Regions from separate parts of the Cohnella hashimotonis genome, predicted to be linked through region 2. Evidence: riboswitches for the same ligand, from Rfam matches in the RefSeq annotation. Region 2 holds a riboswitch; the other holds the start of a gene.
What was found. A riboswitch is a leader RNA that binds a small molecule or an ion and turns the genes downstream of it on or off. The one in region 2 is predicted to bind glycine.
Positions count from the first base shown of each region.

Region 1: linked by a shared signal. The riboswitch ahead of gcvH (glycine cleavage system protein GcvH) and the one ahead of gcvT (glycine cleavage system aminomethyltransferase GcvT) in region 2 are both predicted to bind glycine.

Region 1 is NZ_JAGRPV010000001.1:6,856,734-6,862,784, reverse strand. It holds gene KB449_RS27265 (carbohydrate ABC transporter permease) at 1-424, shown strand, start outside; gene KB449_RS27260 (cache domain-containing sensor histidine kinase) at 434-2,242, shown strand; gene KB449_RS27255 (response regulator) at 2,242-3,489, shown strand; glycine riboswitch at 3,910-4,018, shown strand; glycine riboswitch at 4,022-4,102, shown strand; gene gcvH (glycine cleavage system protein GcvH) at 4,196-4,588, shown strand; gene KB449_RS27245 (hypothetical protein) at 5,086-5,832, opposite strand; gene KB449_RS27240 (gluconate 2-dehydrogenase subunit 3 family protein) at 5,958-6,051, shown strand, end outside.
Region 2 is NZ_JAGRPV010000001.1:3,045,057-3,051,107, forward strand. It holds gene gcvPB (aminomethyl-transferring glycine dehydrogenase subunit GcvPB) at 32-1,510, opposite strand; gene gcvPA (aminomethyl-transferring glycine dehydrogenase subunit GcvPA) at 1,507-2,865, opposite strand; gene gcvT (glycine cleavage system aminomethyltransferase GcvT) at 2,875-3,984, opposite strand; glycine riboswitch at 4,100-4,196, opposite strand; glycine riboswitch at 4,200-4,304, opposite strand; gene KB449_RS12275 (threonine aldolase family protein) at 4,415-5,521, shown strand; gene KB449_RS12280 (erythromycin esterase family protein) at 5,579-6,051, shown strand, end outside.

The DNA of each region.
Region 1 (6,051 bases), 3.8 Mb from region 2:
CACGCGCTGGGCGATGATCCTGCCCTATATCGCGTTCCAGATCCCGATCGCCGTCTTCATTATGAGCGGCTTTCTACGCACGATTCCGCACGAGATCGAGGAGTCGGCCATCATGGACGGGGCGAACGTGCTGCGCATTTTCCGCAGCATCATCCTGCCGGTATCGGTGCCGCCGATCATGACGGTATGCATCCTGACGTTCATCAACGTGTGGAACGAATACATTCTCGCCGCCACGTTCATCTCCAAGGAAGCGCTCAAGACGCTGCCGTTCGGCGTGTACAGCTTCGTCAGCCAATACTCGGTCAACTACGGGGCGATCGGCGCCTTCCTCGTGCTCGGAGCGCTGCCGGTCATCCTCGTCTACTTCCTGCTGGCCGAGAAAATAACGAAAGGCATGGTAGCGGGCGCGGTTAAGGGATAAGATGAGAGAATGAGAAAAAGATTCCAGTCCATCCATGGCCGCTTGTTCCTGATCTTCCTCTTCAGCATGCTCGGGCTTCTGCTCATCGTCAGCCTCGTCTACTATCAGCGGGCGACCGAACAGATCAGGGACAAGGTCGGCGTCATCGCGAAAAAAAACATATCGCAAACGGTCGGTCTGTTCGAGCTCATGCTCAAAGGCTACGACAGCGTCACCAAGTCGCTCAACAGCAACAACGAGCTGATGCAGCTGCTGCAGCAGAAGACGCCCGCGGGCTCCCCGGAAGTAAGCTCTGTCAACCGGGAGCGGCAGATCACCGATATTCTGGGCGCGATCTTCTATTCGCGGAGCGATATCGTCGGCATCCACGTCATCTCGAGCCAGGGCAAGGTGTACAGCTTCGACCGCTCGATCGGATCTTCGACGCGGGATTACAAGATGACGGACTGGTATGCCGAGCTGCAAAAGTCCAAGGGGGATATGCGCTGGCTGGGCGTATACCCGCAGGCGCCGATGAGCGGCGGCATCGACAGCCCGGTGTTCGCGTTCGGCCGCCAGCTGTTCGAGCTCAGCACGATGAAGTCGGTCGGCTATGTGCTGATCGAGACGGAGGAGGACCCGATCCTCTCGGCGCTCTCCAACGCCAGCATCGGGCCGGGCAGCAGTGTCGTCATCCGCGATTCGGCCGGAAACGTGATTGTCCGGACCAGGCCGGAGGTGGATGGTTCCGAGGCGGAGGCATTGCCCGCCGACTGGCCGGGCGCGCTGAAGAAAAGCGAGGTCGCCGTCCGCGACCGCAAGGACGCGCTGCTGACGGCGGCCCGGATCGGCACGGCGGACTGGACGGTTATCGGCGTGACGCCGAAGCGCGACCTGAAGCTGGAGCTGAAGCAGACGCAGCGGTTCCTGCTCACGGTCGTCATCCTGCTCGTCGCGGCGGCCACGGCGCTGGCGACGCTCGTGTCGCGCTCGTTCTCCTCGCCGTTCAAGCGGCTGATTCAGCAAATGAAGCAGGTCGAGTTAGGGAACTTTCAGGGGCGGGTCCGCGTCCATTCCTATCAGGAGCTCAACGTGCTCGTGGGCTCTTTCAACCGGATGGTCCAGCAGATGGACAACTTGATCGAACGAGAAAAGCTGCTGTCGATCAGCGAGAAAAACGCCCAGCTGCAGGCGCTCCAGTCTCAGGTCAACCCGCACTTTTTGTTTAACACGCTCGACATGATCTATTGGCTGCTCGACGAGCGGGAGAACGACCGGCTTGGGCGCCTGATCCTGGCGCTTTCTCGGATTTTTCGGTACAGCAGTGACTGGGAAGAGGCCTCGCGCGCGCCGCTCCGGCTTGAGCTCGAGCAGCTGCGCCACTATCTCACCATTATCGAGACGCGGCTCGGCGGTCGCGTTAATACCGAGATCGAGGTGGAGGAGCGCTGGCTCGGCGCCCAGGTGCCGAAGATGATCCTGCAGCCGATCGTGGAGAACGCCGTGAAGTACGGGCTTGAGCCGCTAAGCCGAGAAGGCGTGCTACGGATTTGCTCGGAGGAGACGGAGGACGCGCTCGTCATCGTCGTCGAGGACAATGGCGTCGGCATGGACGAGGAGACGCTGCTTCGCATCCGGCAGTCGTTGGAGGATGCGGCCGCGGCGCCGGCCCGGCAGGAGGATGCCGCAGGACGCCGGGGTATCGGGCTCGCGAACGTGCACCGCCGCATTGCGCTGATGTACGGGGAAGGGTTCGGGCTTCGTATCGAGAGCGAATGCGAGCGCGGCACGAAGATTATGGTTTCGTTTCCGAAACCCGCAGAAGAGGGGGATTCTTGATGAATATTCTCGTCGTCGACGACGAGGAAGTCATCCGCAGCGGCATCGAGCGGACGATCTCCCGCGGTTTCCCCGAGCATCGCGTCCTGCTCGCGGGGAATCCGGAAGAAGCCGTACAAGCGCTTCGGACCAAGCATGTCGATCTGGTGCTGACCGACGTGCTGATGCCCGGCATGACGGGACTTGAGCTGATGGCATTTTCCCGTCGCATGCAGCCGCAGGTGAAGTGGGTCGTCATCTCGGCGCATTCGGAGTTCGCGTACGCGCAGGAGGCCGTGCGGCTCGGCGCCAGGGACTATATGCTCAAGCCGATCGGCAAGGAGTCGCTAATCGGACTGATCGACGAGCTTGCGCGCGAGATCGCGGAGGAGAGCGAGCGCAACAAAGAAGCCGACCTGATGAAGCGCAATCTGCGGTTCCTTCGGGAAGGCGTATTCGCGCGTTGGGCGTCCGGTCTCGACCTGGGCGGCATCGATATCGCGCCGTTCACGGAGAGCCACCCGTACTTCAACCTGCTTATGGTGCGTCTGGACAGCGATGCCGATACGAAGCTGGAGCACTTCATCGTAGAGAACGTGCTGACCGAGCTGATGGATTCCGCCGGCAAAGGCTTCGTCGCGAGCATTGACGCGCACAGCCTGCTTGGACTCGTGACGCTGCGGGAGGAAGCTGGGCTCGGCCTGCTCGTCGACAAGCTCCGCACCCATCTGAAGCGTTACTTGAAAACGCCGTTCCAGGTGCTGCATTCGGGGCGCATCGACGATCTGGCAGCCGTGCCCGGCGAGGTGCGCCGCATGCGAAGCGCATCGTCCGCGCAGGTGTACGATCACTACGCGAGCGGGGGAGAAAAGGCGATCGAGGTCGCGGTTCAGTACATCCATACGCATTTCGGCGAGGAGATCGGACTGGAGAAAGTGGCGTCGATCGTGTACCTGAACCCGGTCTATTTCAGCCAGCTGTTCAAGCAGAAGGCGGGGACGGGCTTCAAGGAGTACGTCACCAACCTGCGAATCTCGCGTGCGATGGAGCTGCTGGGCGGCTCGGAGCTGAAGATCGGCGATATCGCGGAGCGGGTCGGCTATCCGGACGTGCGCCACTTCTCCCAGGTATTCCGCAAGAAGGCGGGCTGCACGCCGTCCGAGTACAGGCAGGAAATGAAAGGCGGCGCCGCAATTGAATGCGGACATTCGCAGGAGGCAAGCGGGCGGGAGGAGCGCGGGACGGAGGATGAAGAGAGGCAGGAGTAGGAGGATGTGCAAAGGAACCCAATCCACTGAAGCGACCTAGCCGCCACCAATCTTACTAAACCGTCAAGCGCATCCAATCACCGAAGCCACCGAAGCCACCGAAGCCACCGAAACCACCGAAACCACCGAAACCACCGAAACCATCGAAGCCACCGAAGCCTTCCAGTCCTCCCCGCAGCGGACATAGCATCCGCTATTTCGCCGCAAAGCGCTTAAAATCAAGCCTTACGGACACCAGATTCTTTATTTATGCAGTTAGCGTTTCATTGCGCTTCATTTTAAGCAATAGCGGATGCTGTGTCCGTTTTATTCGTCGACGCAGCTTCGATGACCAGTAAAAGTTTGTTTGATTCAGCCAAATCGATTGACATCCATTCCCCGCGTGAATTAAGCTATCCGTGTAAAATCTTATATTTGCGGATGACGATGGCAGGGAGAGACTGCGCCGACGGCGCGGCACCGAAGGAGCAAGTCCGCGGCCGGCCCGCCGCAGGATCAAACTTTCAGGTAAAAGTACCGCCATCCGACGCGCCTCTGGAGAGAGCGAACAGCCACCAAAGGGGTAAGGGCGGAGCGAACGCCCCGTCTAATCTCTCAGGTACCCGGGACAGAGCATACGGCAGCTTGCCGTTGCTCTGTCCTTTTTTGCCGTTCGGCGCTTATTGCGGCAGGCAGCGGTGCGACCTTAAACGAGAGGATGACGAAGATGAGCGAGATCAAGGCTGGTTTGGGTTACACGGAGGAGCATGAGTGGGCGGAGGCGACGGCGAGCGTCATTCGGGTTGGCATCACCGATTATGCGCAGAGTCTGCTCGGAGACATCGTCTTTGTCGAGCTGCCCGGAGTAGGCGATGCGCTCGCGGCGAATCAGCCGATGGGGACGATCGAGTCGGTCAAGACGGTGTCGGATCTGTTCAGCCCGGTGGACGGAAAAGTCGTACGCGTGAACGAGGAGCTGCTGACTGCGCCGGAGAAGGTCAACGCGGACCCCTACGGAGAAGGCTGGATCGTCGAAGTCGAGGTGGATGGCGATCCCGCGGAGGCGGTCGGCGGTCTGATGGATGCCGGGCAATACGAGACATTCCTCGCGAGCAAGTAGCCAGACTTTTACGCAGACGATCAATGACTGAAGCTGTAAGCTCGGAACGGCCTGCTTCATGATGCGGGGATAAAATATCGCCTTCTGTAAACCAGTAGCTAAATGCCTGCATCCGTGCAGGCTTTCAGCCGATTTGACGAGCGGAAGCGAAAATGCCTGCAAATCAGCATCTATTTAGCTGTGAAACCCGAAAATCACAAAGGGAAAGAGATCAAAGCCTGCAGATTCGCATCTTTTTATTGTTCGAAGTCTGTCATGTAGAAAAAGGATGTAAATTTGCAGGCATTCATCTGTTCCCCTCCGGCAGGCGAATCGCGCTCACGGGAGGCATTGTCCGATCGCGCATCGCTGCCGGCGTCACTCTGGAATTTGGCGCGGTCTGTAATGCGTTCAGACGGTCGGCGTCAGGCCGCTAACTGTATAGGCTACTGCCAAAGAACCGCCAGGCGATCTTCCCTGGCGGCTTTTTCCTATGTCTGCTTTCAAATATCTCCGAATTACTTCCCATCCTTCGCCGCGCCGGCCAGCCTCATCAGCTGCGCGATCTCCTGATCGTGGCTGCCGGACGTCCCGTCCGCGCCTTGCGACCGCAAGCGGTCGATCAGCGCGACGGCCTCGGGGCCGGCGACGGTGACGATGCGTTCGCCGAAGCCGCGGTCTTTCAGCCATTGCTCGGCTGCGGCCAGCGTATCCGTCCTGTCCGTGTCGACTGAGCGTATGCCGATGCCGCCGTGCGGACCGGGCTCCGGTCCTTTGCCGGACAGGCCGCCGGTATTGCTCAGCAGCTTGCGCTGAAGGTGATCCGTCGAGGACGCGGACGGTCCCCGGTCCTTGGCCGCGAGGAACACCGTATCGTTTGCCACGAGCACGCGAACGCCTGCCAACCCTGCGCCGGCAAGCTCGGCCTCCAGGTCCGACGAGGCGCCGCGCCCGCGCAGCCCCGAGCTGCCGATCCGGCTCAGCACGCCGCTGCCCATGCCTTGTCCCGACGCGCCGTATTGGTTGGTCGTCCTCGTCTTCTCCCGGTCGACGCTCGGGATGACCGCCGGATCGTGCTGTCCGGCGATCTGCGGCCGCTGCACGGAGTGCAGCTTCAGCCGGTCGTCTACGATGCGCTGCGCGTCTGCCGCTTGCTTGACCGACTGCTCGCGCAAGCTGTGGCTCTGGCAGGCGGCCAGCGTCAGTACGCTTGCGGCGCAAGCGATCGCGAGCATCCGGCGCTTTGTTGCGATTGCGGTTGCCATGGCGAATCTCCACCTTATATTGGATTGGTTTGAAGTTAGCATAGCCAGCCGCCCGGAATGCATAAGGACTTAATTTTGGAAAAAACTAATCGGGAAAATCCGGAACGAAAATTGGAGGTGAAAGGATGGCTGACCAGAATCACAAAGGCGGCTCCGGCCATGACAACGTCGAGCAGCCTTCCCGGCGGAAATTTCTCGTCCAGGCCGGCTATGCGGTCG
Region 2 (6,051 bases):
CAGGAGGGCTGCGCATCGGCCAAGCGTATCTTCAGCTGCAAGCGCAGTTGAGCACCGGCTTGCGGGCGGCGGTCGTCTCGTCGAGACGACGGACGACGGTGTCGTAAGGCGCATTCAGGACGAGCTCCGGGTTCGTGCGAGCCTCCTCGGCGATCCGAATCATCGTATCGATGAAGCCGTCGAGCGTCTCCTTGCTCTCGGTCTCGGTCGGCTCAATCATGATGCATTCCTCGACGTTAAGCGGGAAATAGATCGTCGGCGGGTGGTAGCCGAAGTCGAGCAGCCGCTTGGCGACGTCGAGCGTGCGCACGCCATAGGGCTTGAGGCCCCGGCCCGACATGACGAACTCGTGCTTGCACACGCCGGGATACGGAATCTCGTAGTGCGGCGCGAGGCGGGCCATCATGTAGTTGGCGTTCAATACGGCGCATTCGGACACGTGGCGCAAGCCCTCCGGTCCATAGGTCCGAATGTACGTGTACGCGCGGACAAGGATGCCGAAGTTGCCGTAGTATGCCTTGACGCGTCCGATCGATTGAGGGATATCGTAGTCGAAAAAATAAGTGCCGTCTTCGCGGCGGGCGACGATCGGCTTCGGCAGGAAGGGGATCAGCCTGTTCTTCACGCCGACGGGGCCCGCGCCCGGCCCGCCGCCGCCGTGCGGCGTGCTCATCGTCTTGTGCAGGTTCAAGTGCACGACATCGAAGCCCATGTCGCCCGGCCGGGCGATGCCCATAATGGCGTTGGAGTTCGCGCCGTCGTAATAAAGCAGGCCGCCCGCATCGTGGACGATCGCCGCGATCTCGACGATCTGCTCCTCGAACAGCCCCAGCGTGCTCGGATTGGTCAGCATGAGCGCAGCGGTGTCGCCGCCGACCGCCGCGCGAAGCGCCCCCAGGTCGACCATGCCCCGCTCGTCGGACTTGATCGTGACCGTCTCGAATCCGGCGACCGTCGCGCTCGCGGGATTCGTGCCGTGCGAGGAATCGGGCACGATTACCTTCGTCCGATGCTCGCCGCGACTCTCGTGATAGGCGCGGATCATCATCAGGCCGGTCCATTCGCCGTGAGCGCCGGCTGCCGGCTGCAGCGTGACCTGGTCCATGCCGGTGAGAACGGCGAGGTCGTTTTGCAGGGTGTACATGAGCTCGAGCGCGCCTTGAATGCTCTCCTCCGGCTGATAGGGGTGAATTTTGGCGAAACCGGCAAGGCGTGCCGTATCTTCGTTGATTTTCGGATTGTACTTCATCGTGCAGGAGCCGAGCGGGTAAAAGCCGTTGTCGACGCCGAAGTTGCGGCGGGACAACTCGGTGTAGTGGCGGACGACGTCGACTTCGTACACTTCGGGCAGCGCGGCCGGCGTCTCGCGCAGCATGGAGGCAGGTATCAGCTCGGAGGCCGGAACCTCAGGCACGTCGCATGGCGGCAGCGAATAAGCGACGCGTCCGGGTTTGCTCAGTTCAAAAATCAATGCTTTTTCTGTCGGTCCTGCATTCGTCGATGCGGTCATACGGCCACCTCCTCCAATTTGGCTGCGAAGCTGTCGATTTCTTGACGCGTGCGTTTCTCGGTAACGGCAATCAGCATATGGCCTGCCAGCTCCGGATACGCGATGCCCAGGTCGTAACCGCCGAGAAAGCCCGACGACAGCAGCTTCAGATTCGTCTCCCGGACGGAGACGCCGTACGGCAGCTTCACGACGAATTCGTTGAAGAACGGTGTGCCGAACGGCAGCGCGAATCCGCGCCTCGCCAGTTCGCGGGCTGCGTAATGCGCCTTTTGCAGATTCAGCCGAGCTGCGTCCTGCAATCCCTGCTTGCCCATCGTCGACAGATAGATCGACGCGCACAAGGCGAGCAGCGCCTGATTGGAGCATATATTGGACGTCGCCTTCTCGCGGCGGATATGCTGCTCGCGGGCTTGCAGCGTCAGGACGAAGCCGCGCTTGCCGTCGATGTCGGTCGTCTGGCCGACGATGCGTCCCGGCATCCGGCGCATGAGCGGCTCCGCAACGGCGAAGAAGCCGCAGGTCGGGCCGCCGAGCGATTGCGAGATGCCAAGCGGCTGCGCGTCGCCGACGCAGATGTCCGCGCCAAGCTTGCCCGGCGTCTCGAGGAGGCCGAGCGCCATCGGATTGGCGCTGACGACGAGCAGTCCCTTGACGCCGTGGACGATCGGCTCGATGGCGGCCAGGTCCTCGATCGCGCCGTAGAAGTTCGGCGACTGGACGAGCACGGCCGCCGTGTCGTCCGTGACCGCTTCGCGCAGCGCGGCGAGGTCTGTGACGCCGTCCGCGCAGCCGATCTCGGCGATGTCCAGATTAAGCCCGCGCGCCATCGTGCGGAGCGCCTCGCGCGCTTCCGGATGGACGGCGCGGGAGACGATCAGCTGCTTGCGCCTGGTGGCGCCTGCGGCGAGCGCGCCCGCTTCGGACAGCGCGGTGACGCCGTCGTACATGCTGGCGTTGGCGACCTTCATGCCGGTCAGCTCGCAAATGTACGATTGAAATTCAAAGATGGCTTGCAGCTCGCCTTGGCTGATTTCAGGCTGATAGGGGGTATAGGCGGTATAAAATTCGGAGCGGGAGATCATGTGATTAATAACGACGGGAAGGTGATGGTCATAGATGCCGGCGCCGAGAAAGCTCTTGAAGCGGTCGGTGTCCGCGTTGCGCCCGGCCAGCGCCTTCATATGCTCCAGCAGCGAGAACTCGTCGAGCGCGCCGGACATCGGCAGCGTGCCGCGGTAACGAATGGCCTCCGGAACGTCGCGGAAGAGCGCCTCGACGGACGAGACGCCGATCGTCTCCAGCATGTCGGCCTGGTCCTGCTCGGTCATAGGGATGTATCGATGGAGATTTGGCATGGCGATTCATCACTCCTTGGGCAGTCTCTTGTAAAAAGGCGTCCTGATCACTTCGGCCTTCAGCCGTTTGCCGCGAATATCTACTTCGACCCCGGTGCCGGGCGCGGCGTAAGCAGCGTCGACCAGGGCAAGCCCCAAGCTGCGCTTCAGCGTCGGAGATTGCGTTCCCGTCGTCACCTCGCCGATCCGCAGATCCCCCGCAAATACGGGGTAGTGGGAGCGGGGGATGCCTCTGTCGATCATCTCGATGCCGACAAGCTTGCGGGGCAAGTCTTTTTCCTTCTGTCTCACCAGCGCGTCCTTGCCGATAAAGTCTTCCTTGTCCAGCTTGACGAAGAAGCCGACGCCCGCCTCCAGCGGGGTGATCGTGTCGGACAGCTCTTGCCCGTACAGCGGCAGGCGCGCTTCGAAGCGGAGCGTGTCGCGGGCGCCGAGACCGGCCGGCACGAGTCCATACGGTTCTCCCGCAGCCATCAGCGTGTGCCAGACGTCTGCCGCCCGATCGGCGGGGACATAGAGCTCGAAGCCGTCCTCGCCGGTGTATCCTGTACGGGAGATCAGCACGTCTGCGCCGGCCAGCGGCGTTTGCTCATTGAAGCGGAAGGAGGGGAGCGCCAAAACGTCATGCGTCGCGCCGGCAGCATCCAGGATATCGGCAGCGCGCGGCCCTTGAAGGGCGAGCAGGGCGTAGCGGTCTGAAGCATTTTCGAGGGAAACGTCCCCGAAGAGATGGGATCGCATCCATGCGAAGTCCTTGTCGATGTTGGCGGCGTTCACGACGGCCATGTAATGATCCGCAGCGATCCGGTAGACGAGCAGGTCGTCCACGACGCCGCCGTTCGGGTAACACATGAGCGTATACTGTGCCTGGCCGTCCGTCAGTTTCGAGACATCGTTGGTCGTCACCCGCTGCAGGAAGCGTTCCGCGCCGCCGCCCGTCACGATGAACTCGCCCATATGGGAGACATCGAACAGGCCGGCTTGCTGACGAACCGCGTCATGCTCCTTCTGAATCCCCGAAAATTGCACGGGAAGCTCCCAGCCGCCAAAGTCGATGCAGCGGATGCCGGGAAGTTCGGCATAGACCGTGTAGAGCGGGGTTCTTTTTAATTCGGTCATCGTGGTCGTTCGCCTCCTTGAATCAAAGTCTCGATCGATCCCGTTTCGACGCAAAAAAGGACAGCCGCAAAAAGAAAGCGCGCCCCCAGCCGAAGCTGCCTGCGTCCTCTTTTCGCTCTGTCCTTTGTACCTGAGAGTTACCTTGAATCCGTACCCGGAACCAAGTTTCCCCGTGGGTGATCCCGCGTCCCGCCGCGGAATGCTCTCCAGAGTCGCGTCCGGCAAAGGTCCTTTTGCCTGAGAGATTCTCCTCTTGCGAGGGTTACTCCTTCGGCGCCGCCTCCACGTTCATCAGGGGCGATCTCTCCCGCTGCCATCATCCGCACTATGCTTTTGTCGTTACAATCTATTCATACATGAGTCTGGGAGGAAGTGTCAACGGTAAATTGCATGGTATACTGGGAGAACCGAAAATCAGGGAGGCATCGACATGAACGACAGCATGACTTTGGCGGATGCATTCCAAAACAGCAAGTATCCGATCGTCGGCCACGGCAAACGGAACGTCCAGGTGCTGATGGAAGCATTCGAGGGAACGGATGCGGACGCGAGCAGCGATATGTACGGAAAAGGGGAGATCATCGAGCGGTTTCAGGCGAAAATGGCCGCTTATCTCGGCAAGCCGGAGGCCGTATTTTTCCCGAGCGGCACGATGGCGCAGCAGATTGCGCTGCGGATTCACTGCGACGAGACGGGGAAAGGGAAGGTCGCTTACCATCCCCTTAGTCATCTGGAGCTTCACGAGGAGGACGGCCTGAAGGAGCTGCACCGGATCGAGACCGTGCTGCTGGCCGAGCGCGACCGGCTCATCGGGCCGGCGGATGTCCGATTGCTTGGCGACGACGTCGCATGCCTGCTGCTCGAACTGCCTCAGCGGGAGATCGGCGGTCAGCTGCCGCCCTATGCGGAGCTTGAGAAAATTGCCGCTTACTGCCGCAGCCGCGGCATCAGATTGCATCTGGACGGCGCGCGACTGTTCGAGATTTTGCCGCATTACGGGAAGTCTGCCGCCGAAATTTGCGCGTTGTTCGACAGCGTGTACGTCTCTTTTTACAAAGGACTGGGCGGTATCGCGGGAGCGATATTGGCGGGGGACGCAGCGCTGACCACGCGGTCGAAGATCTGGAAGCGCAGGCATGGCGGCGATCTGATCAGTCTGTATCCGTATGTGATCAGCTCCGAATACTACTTCGACAAGCGAATCGGCAGAATGGCGCAGTATTACGAGGAAGCGAAGACGCTGGCGGCCATGTACAACGATTGCGGGGATCCGATCCGTACGGTCCCGGCGGTGCCGGCGTCCAATATGTTCCATGTCCAAGCGGACCTGGAGAAGGAAGCGCTGGAATCGCTATTGGTGGAAGTATGCGAAGCGACGGGAGTCGGCTTGTCCGCTTGGGTCCAGGGGCTTGAGGATGGTGGCAGCGCCTATGAGGTAAGCATCGGCGACCGCTTTGCGGCGGTACCGGATGACCGATTGCGCCAAGCGTTCGCGCTGCTGAGAGAAAAGCTGCAGGAAGACGGGTATCGGGCTTAGAGCTAGCGCGCATCCTAATGCGGGAATGGCGTTTGTCTTAAAGCGAAGGAGACCGATATGCGCAAAAACGAATTCGAAGCGCTTCAAGCCCTGGAGCGCCATGCGACGCCTTTTCTAGGGGCAGCCTACGCGGAAGCGCTCGTGGAGCTTGCCGGCGAAGCCAAATTCGCGCTGATCGGCGAAGCTTCGCACGGCACGTCCGAGTTTTACGTCGAGCGGGCCGAGCTGTCCAAGCGGCTTATCGTCGAGAAGGGCTTCAAGTTTATTGCCGTCGAGGGCGACTGGCCTTCTTGTTATGTGCTGAACCGTTATGTAAAAGGCGACGACGCAGCCGGCACGATCGCCGCGGAAGCCCTCCGCGACTTTGCGCGCTGGCCGACCTGGATGTGGGCGAATCGCGAGATCGCGGCGTTCGCAGACTGGCTTCGCGTTTATAACGACGGCAAGGCCGAAGAAGACAAGGTCGGCTTTTACGGCATCGATCTGTACAGCTTGTGGGAGTCGATGGACGAGATTCTGAAGTACCTCGC